One region of the Paraclostridium dentum genome, then DNA from elsewhere that is predicted to be linked to it. Evidence: a T-box and tRNA genes for the amino acid it is inferred to sense, from the RefSeq annotation. Region 1 holds a T-box; the other regions hold tRNA genes.
The links. The T-box of region 1 lies ahead of ACN6I1_RS00850 (valine--tRNA ligase). A T-box ahead of a tRNA ligase gene usually reads a tRNA of that ligase, here a tRNA-Val.
Positions count from the first base shown of each region.

Region 2: it encodes a tRNA-Val, which carries the amino acid that the T-box ahead of ACN6I1_RS00850 (valine--tRNA ligase) is inferred to sense. The anticodon was not compared.
Region 3: it encodes a tRNA-Val, which carries the amino acid that the T-box ahead of ACN6I1_RS00850 (valine--tRNA ligase) is inferred to sense. The anticodon was not compared.

Region 1 covers NZ_CP183813.1:177,100-187,364, reverse strand. Annotated here, with positions in the region: gene ACN6I1_RS00850 (valine--tRNA ligase) at 1-2,454, opposite strand, end outside; T-box leader at 2,509-2,739, opposite strand; gene ACN6I1_RS00845 (polysaccharide deacetylase family protein) at 2,807-3,619, opposite strand; gene phoU (phosphate signaling complex protein PhoU) at 3,788-4,441, opposite strand; gene pstB (phosphate ABC transporter ATP-binding protein PstB) at 4,479-5,234, opposite strand; gene pstA (phosphate ABC transporter permease PstA) at 5,236-6,060, opposite strand; gene pstC (phosphate ABC transporter permease subunit PstC) at 6,062-6,967, opposite strand; gene pepF (oligoendopeptidase F) at 7,197-8,981, opposite strand; gene ACN6I1_RS00815 (DegV family protein) at 9,008-9,859, opposite strand; gene ACN6I1_RS00810 (MgtC/SapB family protein) at 9,907-10,265, opposite strand, start outside.
Region 2 covers NZ_CP183813.1:2,946,917-2,957,181, forward strand. Annotated here, with positions in the region: gene ACN6I1_RS13690 (3-methyl-2-oxobutanoate dehydrogenase subunit VorB) at 1-78, opposite strand, end outside; gene ACN6I1_RS13695 (4Fe-4S binding protein) at 103-318, opposite strand; gene ACN6I1_RS13700 (hypothetical protein) at 360-1,037, opposite strand; gene buk (butyrate kinase) at 1,049-2,152, opposite strand; gene ptb (phosphate butyryltransferase) at 2,175-3,080, opposite strand; gene ACN6I1_RS13715 (YbbR-like domain-containing protein) at 3,217-4,407, opposite strand; gene cdaA (diadenylate cyclase CdaA) at 4,404-5,252, opposite strand; tRNA gene ACN6I1_RS13725 (tRNA-Arg) at 5,396-5,472, opposite strand; tRNA gene ACN6I1_RS13730 (tRNA-Gly) at 5,482-5,556, opposite strand; tRNA gene ACN6I1_RS13735 (tRNA-Asp) at 5,566-5,642, opposite strand; tRNA gene ACN6I1_RS13740 (tRNA-Val) at 5,652-5,727, opposite strand; tRNA gene ACN6I1_RS13745 (tRNA-Glu) at 5,733-5,807, opposite strand; rRNA gene rrf (5S ribosomal RNA) at 5,817-5,933, opposite strand; rRNA gene ACN6I1_RS13755 (23S ribosomal RNA) at 5,984-8,898, opposite strand; tRNA gene ACN6I1_RS13760 (tRNA-Ala) at 9,053-9,128, opposite strand; rRNA gene ACN6I1_RS13765 (16S ribosomal RNA) at 9,252-10,265, opposite strand, start outside.
Region 3 covers NZ_CP183813.1:3,056,353-3,066,617, reverse strand. Annotated here, with positions in the region: gene ACN6I1_RS14415 (hypothetical protein) at 1-279, shown strand, start outside; gene ACN6I1_RS14410 (adenylosuccinate synthase) at 363-1,646, shown strand; gene ACN6I1_RS14405 (acetamidase/formamidase family protein) at 1,718-2,620, opposite strand; tRNA gene ACN6I1_RS14400 (tRNA-Lys) at 2,915-2,990, shown strand; tRNA gene ACN6I1_RS14395 (tRNA-Glu) at 3,003-3,077, shown strand; tRNA gene ACN6I1_RS14390 (tRNA-Val) at 3,084-3,159, shown strand; tRNA gene ACN6I1_RS14385 (tRNA-Asp) at 3,167-3,243, shown strand; tRNA gene ACN6I1_RS14380 (tRNA-Thr) at 3,254-3,328, shown strand; tRNA gene ACN6I1_RS14375 (tRNA-Lys) at 3,338-3,413, shown strand; tRNA gene ACN6I1_RS14370 (tRNA-Glu) at 3,438-3,512, shown strand; tRNA gene ACN6I1_RS14365 (tRNA-Val) at 3,519-3,594, shown strand; gene ACN6I1_RS14360 (LytR/AlgR family response regulator transcription factor) at 3,769-4,485, shown strand; gene ACN6I1_RS14355 (GHKL domain-containing protein) at 4,479-5,858, shown strand; gene ACN6I1_RS14350 (ABC transporter permease) at 5,967-8,531, shown strand; gene ACN6I1_RS14345 (ABC transporter ATP-binding protein) at 8,524-9,219, shown strand; gene ACN6I1_RS14340 (ATP-binding protein) at 9,264-10,259, opposite strand.

The sequences.
Region 1 (10,265 bases):
GTCAACTAATTCATCAAGAGGTATAAATATTTTTACACCATCTATAACAACACTTACAGCGTCTTCTGGTATATTAGTTTCATCTTCAACTATTTCAACTGTAGATGCAGATGCTAATGTTACAAAGTAATCAAGTCCAGCTTCCATAGCTTCTTTCTTATCAGCTGTTGGAACTATTATCACTTTAGCTTTCTTTGATGGTGGCACGTTCATTTCAGCTCTTACGTTTCTTATATTTCTTATACCATCCATTGTTAAATTCATCATTTCTTCTTCTTTAGCCATATTGTCAGCTTCATCGTAATGAGGGAACTGAGCTACAACTATACTTCCTTCTACAGTTGGAAGATGAGTGTATATCTCTTCAGTTATAAATGGCATGTATGGGTGAAGAAGTTTTAATATTTTTTCTAATACATATGTTAATGTATATAGTGCTGTTTGCTTAGCTTCTTTATCATCTGAGTATAATCTTGGCTTAACTATTTCTATATACCAGTCACAGTACTCTGACCAAGCAAAGTCATATATCTTTTGAGCTGCTATTCCTAAGTCAAACTTATCCATGTTATCAGTAACTTCTTTAACAACATTATTAGCTCTTGATATTATCCATTTATCAGCTAAAGTCATATTTTTTTCTACTGATTCTCTAGTAACACCATTCATTATTTCTTCATCTATATTCATAAATACGAATCTAGATGCATTCCATAACTTATTAGCAAAGTTTCTAGATGATTCAACTCTTTCCATATAGAATCTCATATCATTTCCTGGAGAGTTTCCTGTAGCTAACATGAATCTTAAAGCATCAGCTCCATACATGTCTATTACTTCTAATGGATCTATTCCGTTTCCTAGAGATTTACTCATTTTTCTACCTTCTGAGTCTCTTACAAGTCCATGTATTAATACATGTTCAAATGGAGTTTCTCCCATACAGAACATTCCTGCAAATGCCATTCTTACAACCCAGAAGAATATTATATCGTATCCAGTTACAAGTACACTTGTTGGATAGTAATAGTTTAGCTCTTCTGTTTTATTAGGCCATCCTAATGTTGAGAAAGGCCATAATGCAGAAGAGAACCATGTATCTAGTACATCTTCATCTTGCTTGAAGTGAGTATGTCCACATTTACATTGTTTTGGCATTTCTTTAGCAACTACTACTTCACCACATTCTTGACAGTAGTATGCTGGTATTTGGTGACCCCACCATAACTGTCTTGATATACACCAGTCTCTTATATTTTCTAACCATTGTAGGTAAGTTTTATCAAATTTATCTGGAACAAATTCTAAATCTTGTTTCTTTAATATGTCTATAGCAGGTTTTGCTAATTCATCCATTTTAACGAACCATTGATCTGATAATCTTGGCTCAACTACAGTTTTACATCTGTAACAAGATCCTACATTGTGATTATGATCTTTTATAGCTATTAAGTACCCAGCTTCTTCTAAGTCAGCTATAAGTTGCTTTCTACACTCATATCTGTCCATACCTTCGTACTTACCAGCTAATTTATTCATAGTTCCATCTTCGTTCATTACGTTTATTTTTTCAAGATTATGTCTTTGCCCTACTTCAAAGTCATTAGGGTCATGTGCTGGAGTCATTTTAACTGCACCTGTACCAAACTCTAAATCAACGTAATCATCTGCAACTATAATAAGTTCTCTTCCTACTAGTGGAAGTATAGCATGTTTTCCTACTAAATGAGTGTATCTTTCATCTTCAGGATTTACAGCTATACCTGTATCCCCAAGCATCGTTTCTGGTCTAGTTGTAGCTATTTCTAAAAATTCATCACTACCTGCTATTGGGTATTTTATATGATAGAACTTTCCATCATGTTCTTCATGCTCAACTTCAGCATCAGATAATGTAGTTTTACAATCAGGACACCAGTTTATTATTCTATTTCCTTTGTAAATTTGACCTTTTTCATATAACTTTACAAAGAATTCTGTAACTGCTTCATTACAACCTTGGTCCATTGTAAATCTTTCTCTTTCCCAGTCACATGAATCTCCTAATTGTTTCATTTGGTCTACTATCTTTCTACCAAATTCATTTCTCCAGTCCATAGCTCTTTTTAAGAACTCTTCTCTTCCTATTTCGTACTTAGTTTTTCCTTCTTGTTCTTTTATTCTTTCAACAACTTTAACTTCTGTTGCTATAGAAGCATGGTCTGTTCCTGGTTGCCATAAAGCTTCATAACCGTCCATTCTCTTCCATCTTATAAGTATATCTTGTAATGTATGGTCAAGAGCATGCCCCATGTGTAATTGCCCCGTTATGTTTGGTGGGGGAAGCATTATAGTAAATGGCTTTTTATTTGGGTTTGGCTTAGATTTGAATAAACCTTCTTCTACCCACTTTGAATATAATCTTGATTCAAAGTCTTTTGGATTATACGTTTTTGGTAAGTTTGTATTTTCCATGTAAATTCCTCCTATTTTTTATTTTATATACATAAAAAAGAGCCCTTCATCCTATTTAAGGACGAAAAGCTCGCGTTACCACCTTAATTTTATGTAAAGCTTTTAATCAAACCTTACATAACACTTAATAAATTTAACGATTCTCACCGTCTAAGCTTACTATTATTTTCAGCTTAGAAACTCCAAAGCTACCTTCTGCAATTCATTTCTTGGAAAGTCTTTCAGCCGGTGAACTTTCCTCTCTGTAAGTTGAGTTTGCATACTCCTCTTTTTCTCAGTTTTTAAATATTCTGTTTATCTTTTAATTATATATAATCATCATTATTATTGTCAATATTTATAAATATTATATTCAGTTACGTAAATTTTGTTCCCAAAAATTTTTCGGCATATCACTTTCTTCTATTGGCATTATTGTATATCCTTTTTCTTTTAATTGATTTATTATACCTTGAAGAGCTTTAACACTTTGTTCCTTTTCATGCATTAAAAGTACAACCTCACTATGTTGATTTGAATATTTATTTACATTATTTACTATAGTTTGTGGAGTACCCTTCCAATCTTCTGTATCCAAATTCCAATCCCAGATTTTAAATCCATCATCAACTAATGCATTGTATGATTCTTCTGGAGCATAAGGTTTACTACCATAAGGTAATCTTATTAAGTTTGAGTTTACTTTAGCAATTTTATTTAATGTGTCTTGGCACTTGTCAAATTCATTAACAGTATTTTCAGGAGTTTTATATAGTACAGATATGTCGTGACTTACACTGTGAAATCCCATAGAGTGGCCCTCTTGAGCGATTCTTTTTAATTGTTCTGGATGTTGTTTCATATTACCTTCTATCATAAAGAACGTGGCTTTAACATTATTGCTATCTAAAATAGATAGTATTCCATCAGTATATTTAGATGGTCCATCATCAATTGTTATATAAGCAACCTTCTCAGGTTTTGGCTTCGGTCCTCTATTATTTACACTACTTGCTTTCATCATGAGGTCAGTTAATGTCATCGTATCACTTTCTAGCAATTTTATATCTATATTATTTTGTTCACTTGATGTAGCAATTATTTTATCAAATGTAACAAATAATAAAAACAAAAGTAATACAACTGTAGATACACTTAAAAAAATAGGTTTTATTTTTCTTTTCATCCCCACTTCCCCTTTGTTTTTTATATTTTAATAAATACTATTAGTTATTATTGACAATTATTTCAATCAATATAGCTAAATTTTATAATTAAACACTGTACTTTAATAGATATGTTTGTACTCAATAAAATATTAGCACAAAAAAAATAAAACTACATTCCTGTAGTTTTATCCTATTTCAATCATATCGCCTCTTAATGCATATATAATCTTTTCACATATATTGGTAATATGGTCTCCAATTCTTTCTAAATACCTAGCAACAAACAGCATCGTCACTCCTTGATCTATGTTTACTTCTTTTTCATGCATAACCTTAAGTGTATGTTCATGTATAACATCATACAACTTATCTACTAAGTCATCTTTTAAAGCTGTATTGTATGCAAGTTCTTCATCTCTTAGTTCTAAAGCTTTCTTTGCATCTTTTATCATATCAATGCATATATCTTTCATTTTAGGTATATCTATTAATTCTTTTATATATTCTTCTTTTCCTATCTTTACAACTTCAACCGATATATTTACAGAATAATCGCCTATACGCTCTAACTCTAAGCACATACTTTCTAATGCATATATAAATCTTAAATCTTTTGCCATAGGTTGTTTTAATGCCATAAGCTCAATACTTCTATCCCTTATATAGTCTCTTAAAGTGTCTATTTCATCATCTTTTTCTGAAATTCCTTTTGCTTTTTCAATATCTTTTGTTATCATGCTGTTTACTGATTCTTCTAGAATTTCTTGACTTTTATCAAACATTTTTAGTGTATAGTTTATAAGGGTATTTATATTTAACTCTAAGTTATTGTTGACCATTTTAAAACTCCTTTTTATTGATTATTTTATATTTATTTTATCCAAATCTTCCTGTTATATAATCTTCTGTACGTTTATCCCTTGGACTAGTAAATATAGTTTTTGTTTCGTCAAATTCTACAACTTCTCCTGATAGGAAAAATGCAGTTTCATCCGATACACGAGCGGCTTGTTGCATATTATGAGTTACTATTACTATAGTGTATTTATCTTTTAACTCATCTATTAATTCCTCTACTTTAGATGTTGATATCGGATCTAGCGCTGAAGTTGGCTCATCCATTAATATTACTTCTGGCTTCATAGCTATTGTTCTAGCTATACAAATACGTTGTTGCTGTCCTCCTGATAATCCTAAAGCTGATTTATTTAATCTGTCCTTAACCTCTTCCCAAATAGCAGCTCCTCTTAAACTTTCTTCAACAATCTTATCTAATGTAGCTTTATCTTTTATTCCATGTATTCTAGGTCCATAAGCAACATTATCATATATACTCATTGGGAATGGATTTGGTTTTTGGAATACCATTCCTACTTTTGTACGTAGTTTTATAACATCATCAGATTTATATATATCTTCTCCGTCTACAGATATTTCCCCTTTTATTTTAACATTTTCAATTAAATCGTTCATTCTATTTAAAGTTCTTAAAAAAGTTGATTTTCCACATCCTGAAGGTCCTATTAATGCAGTTACTTTATTTTCTTTTATCTGCATGTCTATTCCTTTTAATGCTTTGTTATCTCCATAGAAAAGTTCTAAGTTTTTTACATTTATTTTTATATTATTCATCTTAATAGCTCTCCTTACTAAGCTTTTTAACTATAAATTTAGCTAAAGTATTTAAACATAATACTATAATTATTAAAACTACACCTACACTAGCTGCTTGTTGTATATTTCCAGTTTCTTTGGCAACTAAGTAAGATTGAACTGTAAGTGTTCTAGCACTATCAAATATGCTAGTTGGCATTTGTGCTACTGTTCCAGCTGTTAATAATATAGCTGCTGACTCCCCAACCACACGACCTATTGATAGTATTATTCCTGATAAAATCCCTGGTAATGCACTTGGTACTATTACTTTGTATAGAGTTTGGAATTTTGTAGCTCCCATAGCTAAAGATGCTTCTCTATATCCTTGTGGAACTGTCTTTAATGCTTCTTCTGTTGTACGTATTATTACAGGTAAAATTATTATAGCTACTGTTAATGATCCTGCAATAATTGAATATCCCATTTGAAGTGTTATAACAAAGAATATACCTCCAAATAATCCATAAACTATAGATGGTATACCTGCTAAACTCTCTGTTGCAAATCTTACAATATTAACTATTGGTCCTTTTTTAGCATATTCTTGTAAATATACTGCCGCTAAAACACCTATTGGTGTAGCAACTATTAATGATAAAAATACTGTATATAAAGTTGTGACGATCATTGGTAGTATTCCACCATCACCACTTGCTGAATAATCACTAATTAAAAAGTTTAGGTTTATTCCCCCAATACCCTTTATAAATATAAATCCAACTATTACTAACAACATTCCTATTGTAAATATAGCTGATAGCCAAACTGCCGCCTTTAAAAAATTTTCTCTTAATTTTCTCATATTAATTGCCTGCCTTATTAGAAAGTTTACTTAATACTAAGTTAAGTACTAATATAAATATAAATAGTACAACTCCTGTCGCAAATAACATCTCTTGATGTGTTCCAAATGCGTATCCCATTTCTAATGCAATATTAGTTGTTAATGGTCTTACACTATCCATAAGTGAGTTAGGTAAAACTGGTGAGTTACCTGCAACTAGTATTACTGCCATAGTCTCACCTAAAGCTCTTCCTGTTCCTAATACTACCGCCGCTAAAATACCTGATTTTGCAGCTGGTAAAACTACTTTAAATATTGTTTCAATTTTTGATGCTCCTAAAGCTAAAGACCCTTCTCTATAAGCATCTGGTACAGCTTTAATAGCAGTTTTTGAAACAGCTATTATTGTAGGTAACATCATTATAGAAAGAACTATTATTACAGCAAATAAACTTTGTCCCTTTGGTAAATTAAATACATCTTGAATATTGGGAACAATAACTGCTAATCCAAATAATCCATAAAGTACAGATGGTATTCCTGCTAATAAGTCAACTCCAGAACTTATTATGTTTGCTATTTTTTTAGGAGCTACTTCTGCAATAAATGCTGCCGTAAGAATTCCAATCGGAGCTCCTATTAAAAGTGCACCTATTGTTGATAAAATTGATGCTACTATCATAGGTAAAATTCCATATTGATCTGCACTTGGAACCCATGAAGTACCTGTTAAAAAGTCTATAAATGAGTATCCCTTTGATATAAATGGTGTAAGCCCTTTATAAAAAACAAAACCTATAATAAGTAATAAGCTAATTACTGCAATTAAAGCACTTATCATAAATACATTTTTTGCTATTTTTTCTATTGTATACTTTGTTTTGTTGTTATTTTTAGTTTTAATCAGTTGCTCATTAGCTAACATAAATACCTCCATTTTTTTATAACTCTTATGATTTCTAATTTATAATTTTAGTTTGTCAACTTTACTATGCTTTATTCTTTTTTAAGTTTTTTCTCTACAATTCAATAATAAAGTTTAAATGTTAAGTTTAAATTAGAGTTATGTTAACTGAAAGTAAAGTATGTTAACTCGCCGTAAAATGATGTTTTTCAAACTAAATTAAATATTTTCAAAAAAAAGAGAATGTTGATTAACATTCTCTCTCTAATTCATTTACTAATTCTTTAAATACATGTAATGCATTTTCTATAGATTCTTTTTTCTCCATGTCTACTCCAGCAGCTCTTAGTTGATTAAGTGGATATTCTGATCCTCCACTTTTTAAGAATTCTATATACTTCTCAACAGCTGCATCGCCTTCTTTTAAGATTTTTTCACTTAAAGCACTAGCTGCTGAAAATCCTGTTGCATATTTATATACATAGAAATTTGAATAAAAATGAGGTATTCTAGCCCATTCTAATCCAATTGGTTCATCTACTATACAAGATTCCCCATAGTATTTTTTATTTAAATCATAATATATTTCTGTAAATTCTTTAGCAGTTAACGGTTCTTTGTTTTCTACTTTTTCATGAGTTATCTTTTCAAATTCAGCAAACATAGTTTGTCTATATACTGTAGTTCTGAATTGTTCTAAATAATAATTTAAAAGATACATTCTTTCTTCTTTTGATTTTGAGTTTTCTAATAAATAATTTACAAGTAATAATTCATTTAAAGTTGATGCAACTTCTGCTACAAATATTTTATATGATGAATATAAATATTCTTGATTACTTCTTGAGTAGTAACTATGCATAGAATGTCCAAGTTCATGAATCAATGTAAACAATGAGTTTAAATCATCCTTGTAGCTCATCAATATGTATGGAGATGAATCATAACTTCCCCACGAATAAGCTCCACCTTGCTTACCTTCATTTTCATAAACGTCTATCCATCTTTCATCAAAAGCTTTTTTAACAACACTTAAGTATTGTTCACCTAATGGTTTTAATGCTTTTAATATTATTTCTTGTGCTTCTTCATAAGTTACCTTCATATCAAAGTTTGATGTTATAGGTACATATAAATCATACATATGCATTTCGTCTATACCTAAATATTTTTTTCTTAAATCTACATATTTATTTAATGTATCTAAACTCTCATCAACTGCATCAATTAAGTTATTATATACATCTACGCTTATATCATCTTGGAATAATGAACCTTCTATAGCTGATTTAAAGTTTCTCATTTTCGCATAGAAAATTTCACTTTTTATTCCACCGTATAAAGTTGATGCAAATGTATTTTTATATTCATCGTAAGTTGAATACACAGCATCAAATGCATCCTTTCTAACTCTTTTATCTTTGCTCTTTAAGAACGCAGAATAATTTCCATGAGTAATTTGTACAGTTTCGCCCTTTTCATCTTTTATTTCAGGGAATTTTAAATCTGCAAAAGAAAACATTTCATATACATTTTCAGCTATTCCACTTAAATCTGAAGCTGCTGCTAGTATTTCTTCTTCTTTTTCTGTAAGTGTATGAGGTTTATCTCTTAGTATTTCATCTAAATGTTTTTTATAAAAGCTTAATTTTTCATCACTTAAGTACTCTTGTAATTTTGATTCATCCATTGCTATTATCTCTGGAACCATATATGATGTTGCCATCGATAGTTCTGTAGATAACATTTCAGTCTTAGTAGCTTTAGCCTGATTCTCATTTTTTCTAGTGTCTTCATGTTGTTTCATATGAGTATATACATATAAATTTTGAAGTATTCTAGATGCTTTTTCTGAATCTGTTAATACCTTATAAAGGTTTTCTTTGCTATCAGCAAGTTTTCCTTTATAAGTTTTAAGTTCACCTATAATTTCATCTACTTTTTTTATATCTTGGTCTATAGCTTCTTCACTTTTATACATAGTGTCTATATCCCATTTAAACTTTTCTTCTATAGAAGCTCTATCTAATCCCATAATTTCACTCCTTTGTTTATAATATTTTACAGAACAGCTATTAATATTGCTCCTTCTGATGTGTAAGTTCCCATAACAGGACCTATACTTGATATTATTATGTCCTTATGTTCATAATTTTCTTCTATATGTTTAGCTATTTTTTCAGCTTTTTCTTTACAGTTTGAATGTCCTATAACTAAAGTTTTATTTTTTATATCATGAACATTGTTTTTTACCTTTTCAAATAGCTTTTTCATACTATTACCTTCGCCTCTTGCTTTATCTATAGGTTTAACTAATCCTTCTGATATTTCTATTATAACTTTAAAGTTAAGCGCATTTATTAATTTTCCAGCAATAGGATTCACTCTTCCACCTTTTATAGCGTTTTCAAGCGTATCTAACGCACCATAAAAAGCTATGTCTCCTTTTATATCTTCTAAGTATTCAACTACTTCTTTTAAACATTTTCCTTCTTCTATTAATTTGTTAGCTTTATAAACCATTAATCCAACTCCTATAGACCCACTTAATGAATCTACAACAGCTATTCTTTTTTCACTTTCAGGATTATGTTCTAAATATATATTTTTAGCTAATACAGCACTACTATAAGTACTAGATAATTTAGAAGTAAGTGTAATAATTAATATTTCCTCTTCTTCACAGTCAAACATTTCTATGAATCTCTCAGGTGATGGACTTGATGTCTTCGGTAATTCTTTGCACCCCTTCATTTTCTCATAAAACGTTTCTTCAGTAATTTCTTCTCCGCCTATATAGTTTTCCTCTCCAAATGCTATATTTATTCCTACAACTTTTACTCCCATTTTATCTAATAGTTCTTTAGGGAAATCAGTTGACCCTTCAATTATTACTCTTATGTTTGTCTTCAATTCATACACCTCGATTTTAATTATAGCTATATCTTATTTTATATATTTTAATGTAAATAATCTACACTTATTATATTTTTTAGGTCATTTAATTCTAATATTATCTTTTCTACCATAATTCGTCTATCATAAACAATGAAAAAGTTTATTATATAATCATTTTCTCCACTAACTACATCAATATTACTAACATTTATTTGAGATTTTTCAAGTTTATTGTATATAGTAGAAATAATATTTACATTATCTACCTTTATAGTTAATATATTTTGCTTTTTTCTAAAAACTACCTTATCTATATTTTTCAATATATATAATGTAACCATTACAAATAGCCACGCTGATATTCCTAATATATATTGACCATATCCTATAGCAATTCCTATACACGCTGTTGCCCATATTC
Region 2 (10,265 bases), 440 kb from region 1:
ACCAAAGAAATACTTACAGCCAGCTTCCATAGCTGCTTTCCCTATTGCTTCGTTACCCTTCATAAGTATCTTAGCCATTTTAATTCCCCCTTAAGTTTGTATTTAGTCTCTCTCTACTGTTATAACTGCATCTGGACACATAGTTGCACAGTTTGCACATCCTACGCATTTATCCATATCAGAAACAGAAGCTGGATTATATCCTTTTTTGTTTATTGTAGCCTTGTCTATTTCTACAATCTTAACTGGACATGCTGAAACACAAAGTGCACACCCTTTACATAAGTCTTGGTCAAAAGTAACTTTTCCCTTAGCCATTTTAATTAGCCTCCTTGAACTGTATATATTTAAACCTCATTTTACATCCAACATTCTCTCATGTATAAATTTATTGGAAATACATCCCCATCTAAGTTTGTTGGAAGTTGAGGTATTAAGCTTTCTAAACAAGTAACATACTTTATTGGTATATTAGTTATATTTGAAACTTCTTTAACTAGTTCTTGTCCTTTTAGGATGTCTTCTATAGTAGTTTCTCTAACTAAATGTGTATTATTTATAAGTCCTGTTACTTTTAATTTTGATGAATTTTCTATAGCTCGAATATGATTTATCACATCACTCGTAGTTTGAGTTTGCTCTCTATTTGCATTAACCACGCAAAACATATCATAATCGTCTTTTTCTACAAGATGACTAAATCTACCTAAGACTCTAGCCCCTACATCATCTCCGCCTACATCAATTACATAATCATACGATTTATCTGTTAAAGGCGCTGTAACTTGAGCTGATACAGCTGGTAAATCTAATGAAGTTGCTTGTATTGAACTATCTATAGGCATTATATTTTTAGATTGTAAAAAATCTCTTTTTTCTCTAGTCCTAAAGTAAACGTTTACAATATCAAGATCTGATATCGCAACTTTAGCATCAGTAAGGTCTCTAAGCTTTGTTACATAATTCATAGAAAACTCACTTTTGCCACTACCATAATGACCTATAATGATTCTAATCCTCTTGTCATTTTTTATCATATAATCACCTTTTATAATGTATTAGCAGTAGCTAATTCTTTTCCATAAACTTTGGCTTCTTCTTCTTTATTTAGAACTCTAAGACCACCTTGAGCTAATGCTATCATTTCATCTTCCCCTGGGTAAACCTTTACCTCAGCTATAAATTTAACTTTATCAATTATCATGTTCGTAAACATATTTGAGTAAGCTATTCCTCCAGTTAATAAAACTGCATCTACATCTCCATTTAATACTGATGCACAAGCTCCTATCTCTTTAGCAACTTGGTATGCCATTGCTTCATAAACTAATTTAGCTTTATCATTTCCTTCAGCAATCATAGATTCTACTTCTCTACCATCATTAGTATTTAAGTATGCTACTAAACCTCCATTGCCTTTTATTCTTTTCTTTATATCATCAAGTGAATATTCTCCACTAAAACACATTTTTACTAAGTCTCCTACTGGAAGACCCCCACTTCTTTCTGGAGAAAAAGGACCTTCTCCATCTAAAGCATTTGCAACATCTATAACTGAACCTTTTTTATGAGCTCCAACTGAAATTCCTCCACCCATATGAGCAACTATAAAATTGCAATCTTCATACTTCTTATCTAAATCTTTAGCAGCTCTTCTTGCAGTAGCTTTTTGATTTAGCGCGTGGAATATACTTTTTCTTGATATTTCTGGTATACCTGATATTCTAGCTACATCATGTAACTCGTCCACTACAACTGGATCTACTATATATGAAGGCACTCCTACACTATCACCTATTTCTTTAGCTATTAGGCCTCCTAAGTTAGATGCATGTTCTCCTAATACTCCTACTTTTAAATCTTCCATCATATCTTCATCTACACTGTATGTCCCACCTGTTATAGGTTTTAAAAGTCCACCTCTACCTACTACAGCATTTAAGTCTGATACTTTTATCCCACCTTCTAATAAGGCATCTTCTATAACCTTTTTTCTGAATTCAAATTGATCTGATATTTTTTCATATTGTCCAATTTCTTCTGATGAATGTCTTAATGTCTTTTCAAATAATAAATTTTCATTTTCAAAAACTGCTATCTTAGTTGATGTTGATCCTGGATTTATCGTTAGTATTTTAAATAAATTTTCCATATTAAGCCCCCTGTATATTCATCTATTTAACTTTTGCAGCCATTAAAACTCCTAATGCTATAGAGTTTAGCTTAGTCTCTTCACTATCAGCTCTTGAAGTTAATATTATTGGTGCCTTAGCCCCTACTATAACTCCTGCATTCTTTGTTTCAGAGAAGAATACTAATGATTTATATAGTATATTTCCAGCTTCTATATCTGGAGCTAGCAATATATCTGCTTTTCCTGCTATCGGATGACTCATTCCTTTATGTTTTGCAGCTTCTTCTGAAACAGCGTTGTCTAAAGCAAACGGTCCCCCTACTATACATCCTTTTATATCTCCATTTGCACACATTTCTTCTAAATCCTTTGCATCTACAGTATCTTGCATCTTAGGATTTACTTTCTCTTTAGCACAAATAGCCGCTACTTTTGGATTTTCTATATCTAGTGCGTGCGCAACTACGCAAGCGTTTTCTATGATTTGTTTTTTACCTTGAAGATCTGGTGATAAGTTCATAGCAGCATCTGTTATAAAGAAAAGTCTATCATATCCTTTAACATCAAAAACAGCAACATGACTTAATATATTTCCTGTTCTTAATCCGACTTCTTTATTTAAAACTGCCTTTAATATTATTGATGTGTCCACTAACCCCTTCATTACCATATCTGCTTTACCTTCAGATACTAAACTAACCGCTTTTAAAGATGCTTGAGCTAAGTCTTTTTCATCTATTAACTCATATCCATCTAAATCTATATTTAATTCCTTCGCTATCTCTTTTGTTTTTTCTATATCTCCAACTAATATTGCATTAGCTATTCCCTCTTTTTTCGCCATATCAACAGCAATTAAAACTTCTTTATCTTGAGAGCAAGCAACTGATATGATTTTAGGCCCTCTTTCTTTTGCGTATTTTATTACATCATTAAAGCTTCTCAAAACGTCACCCCATTTTATTTAAGATATCTATGAAATTGTTTTCCTTCACATTTTTATCATATATCTAAAATAAAAAAGATGCAACAAAAATTATTTATTTAACTTACTAATTTTTGTTACATCCTCTTATTTTTCGCTATATTTCTACTATTTTAGGTTCTATTTGCACATCTTTAAAATCATATTTACTTTTATATTTTATAGGGTATTTACCTTCACCTTGAGATGTATCCGCCATATCTATATATAATTGTATATCTTTTTGGCTTAAATCCTTTATCTCATCAGAATAACTAACTGTTATTTTTATGTTTTCTGGAATTTTACTTAAATCGACCTCTTTTCCAGTTTCACTTTCTTTTGAAACAATTTCTATATCAGATTTTGAAATTAGAAACTCGCTTGTTATATTTTTATTTATGTTCAACTTGATACTTGAGATGTTATTTTTAATTTTTACATCTTTAGGTATATCCAACGCTACATCTATACTATTATTGTTTTTCAAATCATTAGCAGTTATAGGTTTTGTGTTTATACCATTGATATTGTCTAGTGCTTCTTTCTTTCCTTCTATAGTTATATCCTTTGGATTTATAGAATAGTTTTCTAAATTAGATTGATTAGATACACTATCATCAAATACTAACTTAACTGGAACTACCTTTTCTTGTAGAAATTTTACTGTTGCTACAACAAAATTATCATCTAATTTAACACCTTTAACTGCATCTCCATTAGCATCTACTGGAACTAATTTTAACTTAGTTGAAAAGTCTTTATATTTATCAGATGCATCCAAAGTAGCTTTGATACTAGTAACCTTATTAACAAGAGTTCTAGGTCCGCTTACATCCACAGTCTTCTTATTTGTCTCTATATTATCAATATTAATTTTTGGTTCTCCTTCAACATCTACAGATATACTTCTTTTCTCCTTCACTACTTTTTCTAAGTCTAATGTTATTACATTTGGCTTTATGTCATACTTATTTACACGCTCAGGTAAATTAGCTTGTAAATACACTACATTTTTTCCTTCTTTAGGATCATCTAACCTTCCATAAATGTATATGTTATCTCTATTTATAGGTCTTAAACTTGATAAGTTAGCTCTTATAGATATATCTGCAAGCAATTCCTCTTTTGGATATATTGTTAATCCTCTTTCCTCTAGTACACTCATGTTCGTAATTGTTACAGGTATATCACTAAATGTCCTAGTTTCTACTGGATCTTCTACTGTCATAACATATAACCATAGCACTAATGCACTTAGCAATGATATTAACTTTATTTTAGTATTATTTTTTAATCTATTTTTCATCTAAATATACCACCTTTTAAAAAGCCTTTTTCTTGATCTTGATCACTAGATTTTAAATTGCTTCGTAATATATTAGTTAATCTTTCTTTAGTCATATTTCTATATAATTTTCCTGACTTAGCTATTGATACTGCTCCTGTTTCTTCTGATACTATAAGTGATAAACAATCCGAAATTTCACTTACACCTATGGCTGCTCTATGTCTTGTCCCTAAATCTTTACTTAAATCCTTACTTTCAGTAAGTGGTAAGAAGCATGCTGCAGCCTTAACTTTTCCATCTCTAATAACAACCGCCCCGTCATGAAGAGGTGTATTAGGTATAAATATATTTATTAATAACTGTCTAGATATCTCAGCATCAATTATAGTTCCAGTATTTATAACTTCCCCTATTCTAGTATCTCTTTCCATTATTATAAGGGCACCTATTTTTTGTCTTGATAATGAGTATAGACACTCAACTATTTCTTCTATATCTTTTTTAAGTTCATCCTCTGATATAGTATAATTATTTTTACCTAAAAAAGTAAATTTAGTTCTTCCTATATATTCAAGTCCAGATCTAAGCTCTGGTTGGAATATTATAAGAACTGCAATCAAACCTACTGTTAAAGTATTTTCTAACATCCAGTATAATGTATGTAAATTAAATATTTCACTGACTTTAGTCGCTACTAAAAGAAATAACATTCCTTTCAAAACTTGCTCTGCCCTAGTATCCTTTATAAAAGTATATACTTTATAAAATATATAGGTAACGATTGCTATATCTACTATGTCTGGTATATTTACATTACTTGCTAAACTAACAAAACCTTGCCAAAAAGAATCTATATTAAACACAGTATTTTCCTCCTGTTTATAATACTTAAATTGCTTACAATATGTATTATACTATATTAATCAAGCTATATTCAATTTATATATAAAATACTTTTTTAATATAAAAAAAAAGAGCTTCACAAATGTGAAACTCCTTTTACGATTGGTGAGCGCACAGGGATTCGAACCCCGGACACACGCCTTAGAAGGGCGTTGCTCTATCCAGCTGAGCTATGCACCCACGTTATAGTGGAGCGGGAAACGAGATTCGAACTCGCGACTTCAACCTTGGCAAGGTTGCGCTCTACCACTGAACTATTCCCGCTTATTAAGTTGGCGACCTGGAAGGGACTCGAACCCTCGACCTCCAGCGTGACAGGCTGGCATTCTAACCAGCTGAACTACCAGGCCGCATATATATGGTGGGATTAACAGGGCTCGAACCTGTGACCCCCTGCTTGTAAGGCAGGTGCTCTCCCAGCTGAGCTATAATCCCACGACTGGTGACCCATAGGGGAATCGAACCCCTGTTACCGCCGTGAAAGGGCGGTGTCTTGACCGCTTGACCAATGGGCCTTGTTTAAAACCTAGCTACGTCCTACTCTCCCAGGCAGCTTCCCACCAAGTACCATCGGCGCTAAAGAGCTTAACTTCTGTGTTCGGAATGGGAACAGGTGTATCCTCTTTGCTATAGTAACTAGATTAGAGTTAGTACTCTAAAAACTGAATAACATTTGTAAGATTAAATAATCTTGGTCAAGTCCTCGATCTATTAGTATCGGTAAGCTACATACATTGCTGCACTTACACCTCCGACCTATCAACCAGGTAGTCTTCCTGGGATCTTACCCTTACGGTGGGAAATCTTATCTTGAAGTTGGCTTCGCGCTTAGATGCTTTCAGCGCTTATCCATTCCGTACATAGCTACCCAGCCATGCCCTTGGCAGAACAACTGGTACACCAGAGGTACGTCCATCCCGGTCCTCTCGTACTAAGGACAGGTCTCCTCAAATTTCCTACGCCTGCGACGGATAGGGACCGAACTGTCTCACGACGTTCTGAACCCAGCTCGCGTACCACTTTAATGGGCGAACAGCCCAACCCTTGGGACCTACTACAGCCCCAGGATGTGATGAGCCGACATCGAGGTGCCAAACCTCCCCGTCGATGTGGACTCTTGGGGGAGATAAGCCTGTTATCCCCAGGGTAGCTTTTATCCGTTGAGCGATGGCCCTTCCATGCGGAACCACCGGATCACTAAGTCCGACTTTCGTCCTTGCTCGACCTGTATGTCTTGCAATCAAGCTCTCTTCTGCCTTTACACTCTACGCACGATTTCCGACCGTGCTGAGAGAACCTTTGAGCGCCTCCGTTACTCTTTGGGAGGCGACCGCCCCAGTCAAACTGCCCACCTGACAGTGTCCCAATACCTGATTCAAGGTATCTGGTTAGAATCTCAGTACTACAAGGGTGGTATCCCAAGGATGGCTCCACCGAGACTGGCGTCCCGATTTCATAGCCTCCCACCTATCCTGTACATGTAGCACCAAAATTCAATGTCAAGCTACAGTAAAGCTCCATGGGGTCTTTCCGTCCTGTCGCAGGTACCCGGCATCTTCACCGGGATTACAATTTCACCGAGTCTGTTGTTGAGACAGTGCCCAAATCGTTACGCCTTTCGTGCGGGTCGGAACTTACCCGACAAGGAATTTCGCTACCTTAGGACCGTTATAGTTACGGCCGCCGTTTACTGGGGCTTAAGTTCACTGCTTCGGATAAATCCTAACAGATCCCCTTAACCTTCCAGCACCGGGCAGGCGTCAGCTCCTATACATCGTCTTGCGACTTAGCAGAAACCTGTGTTTTTGGTAAACAGTCGCTTGGGCCTATTCTCTGCGGCCACCTCGGGCGTTAACCCTAACGTGGCACCCCTTCTCCCTAAGTTACGGGGTCATTTTGCCGAGTTCCTTAACAACAGTTCTCTCGCTGGCCTTAGGATACTCTCCTCACCCACCTGTGTCGGTTTGCGGTACGGGCACCTTTAATCTCGATAGAAACTTTTCTCGACAGTGTGAAATCAGCTACTTCGCTACTTAATTTCGCTCCCCATCGTACCCCAGCATTATCATGGCGGATTTGCCTGCCTTGACTGCCTCAGTACTTAGCCACACATAACCAACAGTGTGGTTAGCTTATCCTACTGTGTCATTCCATCTCTCAAACGATTATCGGTGGTACAGGAATCTCAACCTGTTGTCCATCACCTACGCCTTTCGGCCTCGGCTTAGGTCCCGACTAACCCAGGGCGGACGAACCTTCCCCTGGAAACCTTGGGTTTACGGCCCGTGGGATTCTCACCCACGTCTCGCTACTCATGCCAACATTCTCACTCCTATACTGTCCACACGTCCTTACGGTCATGCTTCAGCCTGCATAGGAAGCTCCCCTACCTATCATAAATGATATCGTAGCTTCGGTAGTAAGTTTTAGCCCCGGTAATCTTCGGCGCAGGATCACTCGACCAGTGAGCTATTACGCACTCTTTAAATGAGTGGCTGCTTCTAAGCCAACATCCTGGTTGTCTATGCAATCCCACATCCTTTACCACTTAACTTACATTTAGGGACCTTAGCTGACGATCTGGGCTGTTGCCCTCTCGACTATGAATCTTATTACCCACAGTCTGACTCCCAAGTATAAAATAACGGCATTCGGAGTTTGATAATCTTCGGTAAGCGCAATGCCCCCTAGGATATTCAGTGCTCTACCTCCGTATTTCTCAACCTTGAGGCTAGCCCTAAAGCTATTTCGGGGAGAACCAGCTATCTCCGAGCTCGATTGGAATTTCACCGCTATCCACAAGTCATCCCCGAGCTTTTCAACGCTCGTGGGTTCGGACCTCCACGAAATTTTACTTTCGCTTCATCCTGCTCATGGATAGGTCGCTCGGTTTCGGGTCTACGACAGCAAACTTAACGCCCATTTAAGACTCGCTTTCACTACGGCTCCATACCTTAAGTACTTAACCTAGCTTACTATCGTAACTCGTTGGCCCGTTCTACAAAAAGTACGCGGTCACACATATAAAGTGCTTCCACAGCTTGTAAGCGCAGGGTTTCAGGTTCTATTTCACTCCCCTCCCGGGGTTCTTTTCACCTTTCCCTCACGGTACTATGCGCTATCGGTCACTAAGTAGTATTTAGCCTTGGAGGATGGTCCCTCCTGCTTCCCACAGGGTTTCACGTGTCCCGTGGTACTCTGGATCACATCTAAAGTCTTCTCGTTTCAACTACGTGGCTATTACACTTTATAGCGGAGCTTTCCAACTCTCTTCGTTTACGATACCTCTTTGTTGATGATGTGTCCGCAACCCCAGCGAAGAAAACTTCACTGGTTTGGGCTATTCCGCGTTCGCTCGCCGCTACTTACGGAATCGAATTTCTTTCTTTTCCTCCGGGTACTTAGATGTTTCAGTTCCCCGGGTTCCCCTCACTAAGCTATGTATTCACTTAATGATACTTAGACATTACTCTAAGTGAGTTTCCTCATTCGGAAATCTTCGGATCAAAGTTTACGTGCAACTCCCCGAAGCTTATCGCAGCTTATCGCGTCCTTCATCGGCTCTTAGTGCCAAGGCATCCGCCCTGCGCCCTTAATAACTTGACCAGTTATTAAAAGTGTTATTTTTTAAAGAGTTTTCTTCTCTTATAATTGGTTTATTTAATCATCACTAAATGTTATGCAGTTTTCAAAGTACTAAAATACATCGCCAACGTCTATTCGCTAATATAGCTCATATCCCGTTGCTAAAAGTTCAATATGGTGGAGATGAGGAGGATCGAACTCCTGACCCCTTGCGTGCAAGGCAAGTGCTCTCCCAGCTGAGCTACACCCCCATATTCGCTTTTTCGACAAAAATATATTACCATTTTAATATAATTTCGTCAATATTTTTTGAAATTTTTCCAAAAAAAAATTGAAAAACTCTCAAAATTAAACAGTAGGTAATTACTCCTTAGAAAGGAGGTGATCCAGCCGCACCTTCCGATACGGCTACCTTGTTACGACTTCACCCCAGTCATTGGTTTCACCTTCGACGGCCGCTTCCTAAAAGGTTAGCTAACCGGCTTCGGGCGCCCCCAACTTCCATGGTGTGACGGGCGGTGTGTACAAGACCCGGGAACGCATTCACCGCAGCATTCTGATCTGCGATTACTAGTAACTCCAGCTTCATGTAGGCGAGTTTCAGCCTACAATCCGAACTGAGAATGGCTTTAAGGGATTAGCTCCACCTCGCGGCTTGGCAACCCTCTGTACCACCCATTGTAGCACGTGTGTAGCCCTAAGCATAAGGGGCATGATGATTTGACGTCATCCCCACCTTCCTCCGAGTTATCCTCGGCAGTCCCTCTAGAGTGCCCAACTTAATGCTGGCAACTAAAGGCAAGGGTTGCGCTCGTTGCGGGACTTAACCCAACATCTCACGACACGAGCTGACGACAACCATGCACCACCTGTCACCACTGTCCCCGAAGGGAAATCTCCGATTAGGGAGAGGTCAGTGGGATGTCAAGCTTAGGTAAGGTTCTTCGCGTTGCTTCGAATTAAACCACATGCTCCGCTACTTGTGCGGGTCCCCGTCAATTCCTTTGAGTTTCACTCTTGCGAGCGTACTTCCCAGGCGGAGTACTTAATGCGTTAGCTGCGGCACCGAGGGGGGTAACCCCCGACACCTAGTACTCATCGTTTACGGCGTGGACTACCAGGGTATCTAATCCTGTTTGCTCCCCACGCTTTCGTGCCTCAGTGTCAGTTACAGTCCAGAGAGCCGCCTTCGCTACTGGTATTCCTCCTAATATCTACGCATTTCACCGCTACACTAGGAATTCTACTCTCCTCTCCTGCACTCAAGTTCTCTAGTTTCAAAAGCTTACTACGGTTGAGCCGTAGCCTTTCACTTCTGACTTAAAAAACCACCTACGCACCCTTTACGCCCAGTAATTCCGGATAACGCTAGCCCCCTACGTATTACC
Region 3 (10,265 bases), 330 kb from region 1:
GTATATATATATCCAAATACAGAGTTTATAAACAAAGAAATCAATATATGTAGAATAATTGATAATAAAGATAAAGAAACTATAGTTGTATATGGTATTAAAGAAAATAATAAAGTAAAAATATACATTACAAATACATTTACAGGAGATAATAAACTAGTAAAAAAGGCTAACAATGTAAATGATATGGTTAGATTTATAGAAACTAATGAACACGAAATAAAAACCCTAGAAAGCTTAGAATATGTGGAAAAATACATACTAAATAAAATAGGTTAATAAAAAAGGTTTTGAAAATAAAGCGAATGTTTGGTAAAATAAGAAAGTAAGTGTTCGAATAAAATAATTAGAGGTGAATTAATATGAAGACTGTTGCTATAGTAGGCTCTCAATGGGGAGACGAAGGTAAAGGTAAAGTTATAGACTATTTAGCTACACAAGCTGATGTAGTAGTAAGAGGACAAGGTGGAAACAATGCAGGTCATACATTAGTTGTTGATGGAAAGAAATATGCATTACACCTAATACCATCAGGAGTATTAAATCCAGAAACTATAAATGTAATAGGTAACGGAATAGTATTTGATCCAAAAGGATTTTTAGAAGAATTAGCTAAGTTAAATGCAGATAATATAGATACTAAAAATATAAAAATAAGTGATAGAGCGCATGTTATATTCCCATATCACAAGGAATTAGATGCTTTAGCTGAAGAAGCTAGAGGAGATAATAAAATAGGTACTACTAAAAAAGGTATAGGACCTTGTTACATGGATAAAACAGAGAGATCTGGAATAAGAATATGTGATTTAATGGATAAAGATATATTCGCTAAAAAATTAAAAGCTCAAGTAGATGCTAAGAATAAAATAGTTAAAAATATATATGGAGCAGAAGAGTTTGACTTTGATGCTATATATAATGAATACTTAGGGTATGCAGAGCAAATAAGATCTTACGTAGATGATACATCAGTTGTTGTATACGAAGCTATAAAAGCAGGAAAGAAAGTCTTATTTGAAGGAGCTCAAGGTACATTACTAGACTTAGATTTAGGAACGTATCCGTTCGTAACATCTTCTCATCCTACATCAGGAGGATTCTCTGTAGGAGCTGGTGTTGGACCTAACATGATAAAAGATGTTGTAGGTATAGTAAAATCTTACACTACTAGAGTTGGAGAAGGACCATTTGTTACAGAGTTAAACGATGAAACAGGGGACAAGATAAGAACTCAAGGAAGAGAGTTCGGAACAACTACAGGTAGAGCAAGAAGATGTGGATGGTTTGATGCTGTAATAGTTAGATATGCTGCTAGAGTTAATGGATTAACTAGTATATCTTTAATGTTATTAGACGTTTTAACTGGATTTGATACAGTTAAAATATGTACATCTTACAAAATGGGAGACAAAGTTTTAAGAGAATTCCCAGCTTCATTAGAAGATTTAGCTAAGTGCGAGCCTATATATGAAGAATTAGAAGGATGGTCTGAAGATTTAACAGGTATGGAAACATATGAAGAACTTCCTGAAAATGCTAAGAAATATATAGCTAAAATAGAAGAGTTAGTTGGAGTAAATGTAGATATGGTTTCAGTTGGACCAAACAGAGCTCAAACTATAGTAAGAAAGAATATATTCTAATTTTATAATATATAAAATCAAAAGCTATGTTAAAACAGTATATAATGTTTTAACATAGCTTTATTTTATTTTTATATTAATTTATTTATATTTAATTGACTTAAAATATCTTTTTTAACTTTAAATCTAATCGTTTTTAAAGGATCAACAACTTGGCAAACTTCTATATCACTAGTTAAACTCATTAGCATAACTAGGTCATTTTTAGATAAGTTGCATTTAGGAAGTAAAATATCAAACATATCTTCGATAGCGATTTCATAAGCCTCATCCAATGTTTCAGCAGAAGCTACAGTATAATAAGCATCTTCAGTTTCTAAGATAGGATTCTTTATTGTTAAGTTATCTATTACTTCAACTTTAACATCAACTAGAGCTCCTATTTCAGCTCCGCTTACTCCGATTTCACCATCACCCATAACAGCATGGATATCTCCAAGAGATAATAAAGATCCTTCTACTGATATAGGAAGATATACACTAGAGCCTTCAGCTATAATCTTACAGTCCATGTTACCACCGTGACTACCAGGAGTCCCACAATTTATAGACTTATTATCGCTTGGAGCAACACCTATAACACCAATCATTTTATTTAAAGGAAGTTCTAAATTATTAAATAAAGCTTTTTCATTTTCTATTTTTAAAATATTATGAGTCATAGTATCTAGTTTATTACCAAGAACTCCAACTCCAGGACCTGTCATGGCAAGCGCATTGCCTTTTAATTCAATAGAATTTATACTAACTTTTAAAGTCTGGTTAGGCATAGAATTTTCTATGTATAAAGGTCCAGTTGCTGGATTTACTCTATCAAAGTCTATACTATCCATATTGTCATCACTACATGTTATTTGACTACACATGCAATCATGAGTTTCAAAAACTACATTGCTTCCTGACTTTACTTTAAGAACTGGATTGTTTAAGCTTGAAAATGTAAATGTATGATTTTCTTTGTTTATGAAGTTCATAAATTTACCTCCTTTATTTAGTATAAGAATATTATATTACAAATAGTATTAATAAAATATTTTTATAATATAATATTTTAAAAAAATCTAAAAAAATTAACAAAATTACTAAATTTTGCTGAAAATTATGCTTAAATAAATGGATTAAACCATTGAAAAATAGGGTATTTAAATAATTTGCTTAAAAAAATTAAAAAATTTTACAAAAAGTGTTGACGAAAGTTAATAAAGCTAATATAATAGTATTTGTTGATACGGCAGAGAAAAAAGTCGAAACAACATCTCAGCAAAGATGATCCATTAGCTCAGTCGGTAGAGCACCTGACTTTTAATCAGGGTGTCCCGCGTTCGAGTCGCGGATGGATCACCATTTTTTTTGTAAGGCCCATTGGTCAAGCGGTCAAGACACCGCCCTTTCACGGCGGTAACAGGGGTTCGATTCCCCTATGGGTCACCAATATTTGGGATTATAGCTCAGCTGGGAGAGCACCTGCCTTACAAGCAGGGGGTCACAGGTTCGAGCCCTGTTAATCCCACCATATATGCGGCCTGGTAGTTCAGCTGGTTAGAATGCCAGCCTGTCACGCTGGAGGTCGAGGGTTCGAGTCCCTTCCAGGTCGCCAAACACACATTGCTAGTGTGGCTCAACGGTAGAGCAGCTGACTTGTAATCAGCAGGTTGTAGGTTCGATTCCTATCACTAGCTCCAAAAAAAGATGATCCATTAGCTCAGTCGGTAGAGCACCTGACTTTTAATCAGGGTGTCCCGCGTTCGAGTCGCGGATGGATCACCATTTTTTTTTGTAAAAATATAATATGGCCCATTGGTCAAGCGGTCAAGACACCGCCCTTTCACGGCGGTAACAGGGGTTCGATTCCCCTATGGGTCACCAGCATTTGGGATTATAGCTCAGCTGGGAGAGCACCTGCCTTACAAGCAGGGGGTCACAGGTTCGAGCCCTGTTAATCCCACCAGTAAACTCTTGGATTTTATCTAAGAGTTTTTTTGTGTTCAAAAAAGCTATATATACATAATGAATTCAGAGAAAGTCGAGTTTTTAGTATAAAAATGTATTATAACTTAAGAAGTATTTACAAATTATGTATAATAGTTATATAAACATATAAAAAATATATACAGGGGATATTATGATAGAAATAATTTTATGCGAAGATCAAATAGAACATCAAAAAACGATAGAAAAAATTTTAGAAAATATATTATATGAAAAAAATATTGATTACAATTTAAACATATATTCAACTGGGGAAGAATTACTTAAGAATTATAATCAAGGTGCGGATATATTTATACTAGACATTCAGATGGACGAAATAACTGGAATGGATGTAGCCAGAAAGATAAGAGAAATTGATAAAAATAAACCAGAAATAATTTTTACAACGTCACTTATTGAATACATACAAGAAGGATATGAAGTAAGAGCTTATAGATATCTATTAAAGCCTATACAATATGATGATTTTAAGAAGCATATTTTGAGCTGTATAGATGAAGTTATAAATAAAAGAGATAAATTTGTGTTGGTTGAAAATAAAAATGAAACTTACAAAATAAATATAGAAGATATAACTTATATTGAAATTCAAAGAAAAGATATGACTATACACACAGAAAATAAAATTTATGAAACTAAAATGACCATGGATAAGATTGAAAATGAATTAAAAAATCATAATTTTTATAGATGTCATAAAAGTTTTTTAGTAAATATAAATTATGTAGAAAATATAAAACAATATGTAGCTATATTAGAAAATGAAGAAGAGATTTTAGTTAGTAGGCATAGATTTAAAGATTTTAAGCATAAGTTTTTAAGTTCTTTAGGTGAAAAATTATGTTAAGAAGTGAATTAATGTCAAGGTTAATTATAGGCATATCTACATTTGTTGAATATTTTATTTTTATAAGAATATTAAATTGTTTAGAAGAAAGAAGATATGAAAAGAGATATTTAGATATAGTATTTTTGTTAATTGGTGCTTTGGATTCTATAATTTTATTCAGTAGAGAAACACAATACTATGGTTTCATAATAAATTTAAAATGGATATCTTTTATTTTATTTATAAAGTTAAATTATAAAATAAGTAATTATAAAGTATTGTTATATTATTTAACTTATAATACAGTACAATATGTAATTTGGCAATGGGTGTATTATATAGTTTTCTTTTTTGTAACAGGACATTCTGAGTATGCTTCGCCTACATCAGAATATAACCATAATATAATAGCAATTATAGGAAGTTCAATTACTATATTTATTAATATCAGTTATATTAATCTAATTAAAAGATTTAAAGATATGGAAAAAGAAAAAGTAAGTGTAGTAATTATAATAGGATGTGTAATAAGTAATTTTACAGTAGCTATTATGAATAGTCTACCTACATGGACATATATGTTTAGGATGAATTATTCTTATGATCAGCTTAATGTATTTAATATAAATGTAACTCCTAAGCTGTCTTTTACAAGTAGTTTTTTACTTTTAATGATAGTTTTTAAAATCATTAAAGATATTAAAGAAAAAAGTGAAGAAAGGTTATTAAAAGAAAAAATAGATATGCAGTACAAGTATTATTTAAATCTTCAAGAATCTCAAAATAAGGTCAAAAAGCTTTATCATGATATAAATAACCATATATTTTGTATGAAAAATCTAAGTTATGATAAAGAAGATGTAAATAAATATATAGATGAAATGAGTAAGGAATTAAGAGAGTTTAAAGAAATACATAATACTGGGAATATGATATTAGATATTATATTAAATGAAAAACAAAATATTTGTAATGAAAATAATATAGCTTTAACTTGTGATGTTAATTTTTCTAAATGTAATTTTATAGAAATGACAGATGTATGTAGCATATTTTCAAATATACTAGATAATGCAATAGAAGCGTGCAATAAAACTTATATGGATAAAAAATATATAAAAATAAGGGGAACACTTGTTAAATCATATTATGTTATACGCTGTGAAAATTCTAAAATAAATAAATTAGAAATAAAAAATAGTAAAATTATAACTAGCAAGAAAGATAAATTTATTCATGGAATAGGGCTAAAAAGTGTTAAATCTTCACTTAAAAAATATAATGGAGATTTAGAAATAGAGGATTTTGAAAATAAATTTTTATTACAAATTTATATACCTATAGATGAAAATATGACAGTTGGGGCTATAAAGGTACCAGTTGTACTATAAATATTGAATCAAAAAAAATAAGGTGTTATCTTTTAAACGTAAAAGATAACACCTTATTTTTTTTGATTTTAGGGGCATAAATATGAATTACAAAAGGGAGGGTATATTTTGAAGATTAGTTTTAAGTTAGCAATTGCTTATATGAAAGAGCAAAAAGGAAGGACTATCGCATTAATAACAAGTATAGCGTTAGCTGTAATACTAGTATTTTCATTAAATGTAATACCAGAAACACAAAGTAAACTAGAAATAAAAGAAGCATATAAAAATTATAGTGACTATCATGTTGAATATAGTAACTTAAGCGAGGATATAGTTAATAAGTTAAAAAAAGATAAGGAAGTAACTGAAGTTAATGATATTTTGGGGTTAGGTAAAATTGTAGGAAAAAACGGAACGTCAATTCAATTAAATTCATATAGCGATAAATTTATAGATTCATATGGATATCAATTATCGAAAGGAAGCAATCCTAAAAATTCAAATGAAATAGTTATAGAGCAAAAAGCATTAAAAGAAATGGGCCTAAATGATGATTTAAATCAAGAAATTAATTTTAAAATTGTAAAGTATTATGTTGATAAAAATAATGAAAATCAAATATTTAGTAAAGATAAAAAGTTCAAACTAGTTGGGATAGTAAAAAAGCCAGATGCTTACTATGAAGATTCAAGTAGTTATGCAAGTGAAAATGAGTACTATGGAGTAAAGGCTTTTACTAAAGATAATAGCAATGAATCTATTTTACCAAATAATTTAGTAACTCATGGTGGAACTTTATATTTAAACTCGTCTAGACCAGACATTGGAAAAGCTTATGAAATTATAAATAAATATGGATTAAATGATTCAAATTTTATGGTAAATGCATCACTAACACAAGTGTTAGATGATTATTCAATGTCAAAGGGAACAACATATACAATGAAGCGAAAGTTATATCCAATGTTAGCGTCAACTCTAGTTATATGTAATATATTTAGTATAGTTCTTATAGATATGACAAAACAAATAGGTATATTAAGAGCAATTGGTTTATCTAAAAAGAAAGTAAGATTTATGATTGCTATAGAAAGTATTAGCGTATTGGCATTAGGTCTTATATTTGGATTCTTGATAGGAATGTTAGCTTCATATGCTGGATTTTACATTATTTATGGGAGGTTTGTAAATCTTTACATAAGTAAAGCTAGTATATATGAGCCTATGTTAATGGCTACTATAGCTGTGTTTATATCAAGTTTAGTACCAATATATAAAAGTGGAAAAATTTCGCCTGTAGAGGCTATTAGAAGCAGTGATGAATTTAATAAAAAACAGAAAAATAGATTTTATTATAAATTAATAAGAAAGGTTTTTGGATTTTCAGGAGAAATGGCTTACAAAAACTTTTGGAGAAATAAAATAAGAACAATACTATGTATTATATCCATAAGTTTGGGAGGAGTACTTTTTATAGATACGATTGCAATGTCAAAAAATGAAGATAAAAGCTTAGATACGACTACTATGCCTCTTATGATTATGGGAAATAGTGATATAAAATTATCTCACAATCCTAATAACTCAGATTCTAATTTTACAAAATTTAGTAAAGATGAAATAGAAAAAATATCAAATATAAAAGAGGTAAAAAGTGTAAAGCCAGTTATTGAGTTAACTGGAATTTTTATAACTAACTCTAAATATTTAACCAAGGAGTATAAAAGTGTAAATGGGATAGTTGATGAAAATAAAAATTTAGAAGAATATGTAGATATTGAAGGAAATAACAATGAGAGTTTAAAAAACATAAACCAATATATTGAAAAAGGGAAAAATATAAATGATAAAAGTAAAGGTAAATATCCAAAAGCTTTAGTAACTAATTATTTTTACTCTAATGCATCTCCTAATACAAAGTTATTAAATGATATGAAAGTAGGCGATTTAATAAATATAAAAATTCCTGTTACAAAAAACAATAAAGTAGAGTATAAAAATGAAAATATAGAGGTTGCTGGGATTTTAAATGGAGACTACGTTTTGAGAGAAGGTGGGTTATCAACTGGGTTAAAAATTGTATTAAATGAAGATGATTTTAAAAATATAAGTGGACGAGAAAATTATAATAAACTAAATATACAAATTGAAAAGGGAACTGATAAAAAAGCTCAAAATGAAATAGAAAAAGTTATAAAAAATAATTCATTTTCAAAATTTGAAAGTAAGTACAATTATAAAAATTACTACATAAAGCAAAGTGAAAGAAATACAAAAGAAACATTAGTAATTGTAGGTTTAATATTATTAATATCATCTATAAATGTATTGTGCATAATAAAAGCTAATATAATGACTAGAATGAAGGAACTTTCAACACTAAGAGCTATAGGAATGAGTCCTAAAAAACTTAAAAATATGATTGTAAAAGAAAATATAATGTATGCAGTTTTTGCATCTATATTGGCAAGTATAATTGCTACTCAGAGTATTTATAAATTTACAAAACTTTCAAATGAAATAAGTAAAGAACTATCGGGTAGTGAAAAAGCTATGAACTTTACATTACCGATATTTGAAAGTGTAGAATTTTTAATAGTATCTATAATTATGTGTTTAATAGCAGTATTTTTATGTAAAAAGAAGATAGAAAAAATGAGTATAGTAGAAGGGTTGAGTACAAATGAATAAAGGCGGGGATTTTGTGGCGAATATATTAGAGATAACAAATTTAAATAAGATATATGGTAAAGGTGAAAATAAAGTACAAGCATTAAAAGATATAAATTTATCTATAGAAAAAGGCAAATTTACAGCTATAATAGGTCCGAGTGGAAGCGGTAAAAGTACACTTTTAAATTGTATTGCAGGGTTAGATACTGTATCATCAGGTAAAGTAATGTTAAAAGGCAAAGATATTTCGACTTTAAATGAAAATAAATTATCTAAATTAAGAAGTGAAGAATTCGGATTTATATTTCAAAGTTTTAACTTAATACCAGTTATAAATGTATATGAGAATATAATACTCCCAATATCTATAGACGATAAAAAAGTAGATAAAAAATACATAGACAGTATAATTGATAAGTTAGGTCTTAAAGATAAAATTAATAAATTTCCTAATGAGTTAAGTGGAGGTCAACAACAAAGGGTAGCTATTGCGAGAGCTTTAGCTAATAAACCTAAAATAATATTTGCAGATGAGCCAACAGGAAATTTAGATAGCAAAACAACAGAAGAAGTTATGCACTTATTAGGAAGTTGTGTGAAAGATTTTGGACAAACATTAGTTATGATAACTCATAATAATGAAATTGCTGATATGGCAGACACTTGTATTGAAATTAAAGATGGAAAATTAAATATAAACAATTAATATTATATAAATAAAATGACTAAGTTAGAAAATACGGAGATTTTCTACTTAGTCATTTTTTGTTCCCATCTTAAATCATTACCTGTAAACTTAACCATTCTAAATCTATCAAATATTCTAGAGAATATTCTTTGTGCGTATATATCTCCTAATTGCATAGGTGATAAGTTAGTTGAAATTATAGTTTTCTTTCCTGATAGTAGACGAGTATTTAAAATATTAAATAATTCACTATTAGTAAAAGAGTTAGTAAGCTCTGTTCCTAAATCATCAATTATTAAAAGATCACAATCAAATAAATTATTATAATTATCTTTTGTTATATGATCATCTGAATTTTTAAACTTATATTCTTCTATTATTTCAAACATTTTAAAAGCAGTCTGATATATAACTAAGTAACCCTTATCTAAAAGTTCTTTTGCAACACAGTTACACATAAAACTTTTCCCTAAACCTGTGTCTCCATAGAAAAGCATATTTTCATCATTATCTTTATCGAAGTTCATAACAAAACCTTCACATATAGATAATATCTCTAATATATTTTCTTGAGGAGATACTCCAGAAGAATCTTCTCTTTGAGTAGAGAAGATAGATTCATCAAAAGTAGAGAAGTTTTGATGGTGAAGAACTCTAGATAAATTAGACATATGATAAGCCTCATTTATTATTCTTTGCTTAAGGCAATTACACTTGTGTCCATTTCCTAAAAATCCTGTATCTTTACACATAGAACAATCATGCTTAACTTCTAAATACCCATTAGGTACACGATTATCTGATAAGAGTATTTCTTTCTTTTTCTTTAACTCATTCATTTGAGCTTTAGTTTCATTTAATATAGATTCTTTATCTTTAGGATTTAAAAGAATTAATTTAGCAAGTTTTAATCCTATCTTACCTATTTCCTCATCTATTTGTTTAATTTCAGGTATTCTAGAGTAAACTTTCTTTTTTCTTTCTTGTAAATCACGTTCAGATTGATCTCTTTTTCGCTCATAAGAAGTAAGAATATCTCTCAATGTTGATTCTTTCATATATTA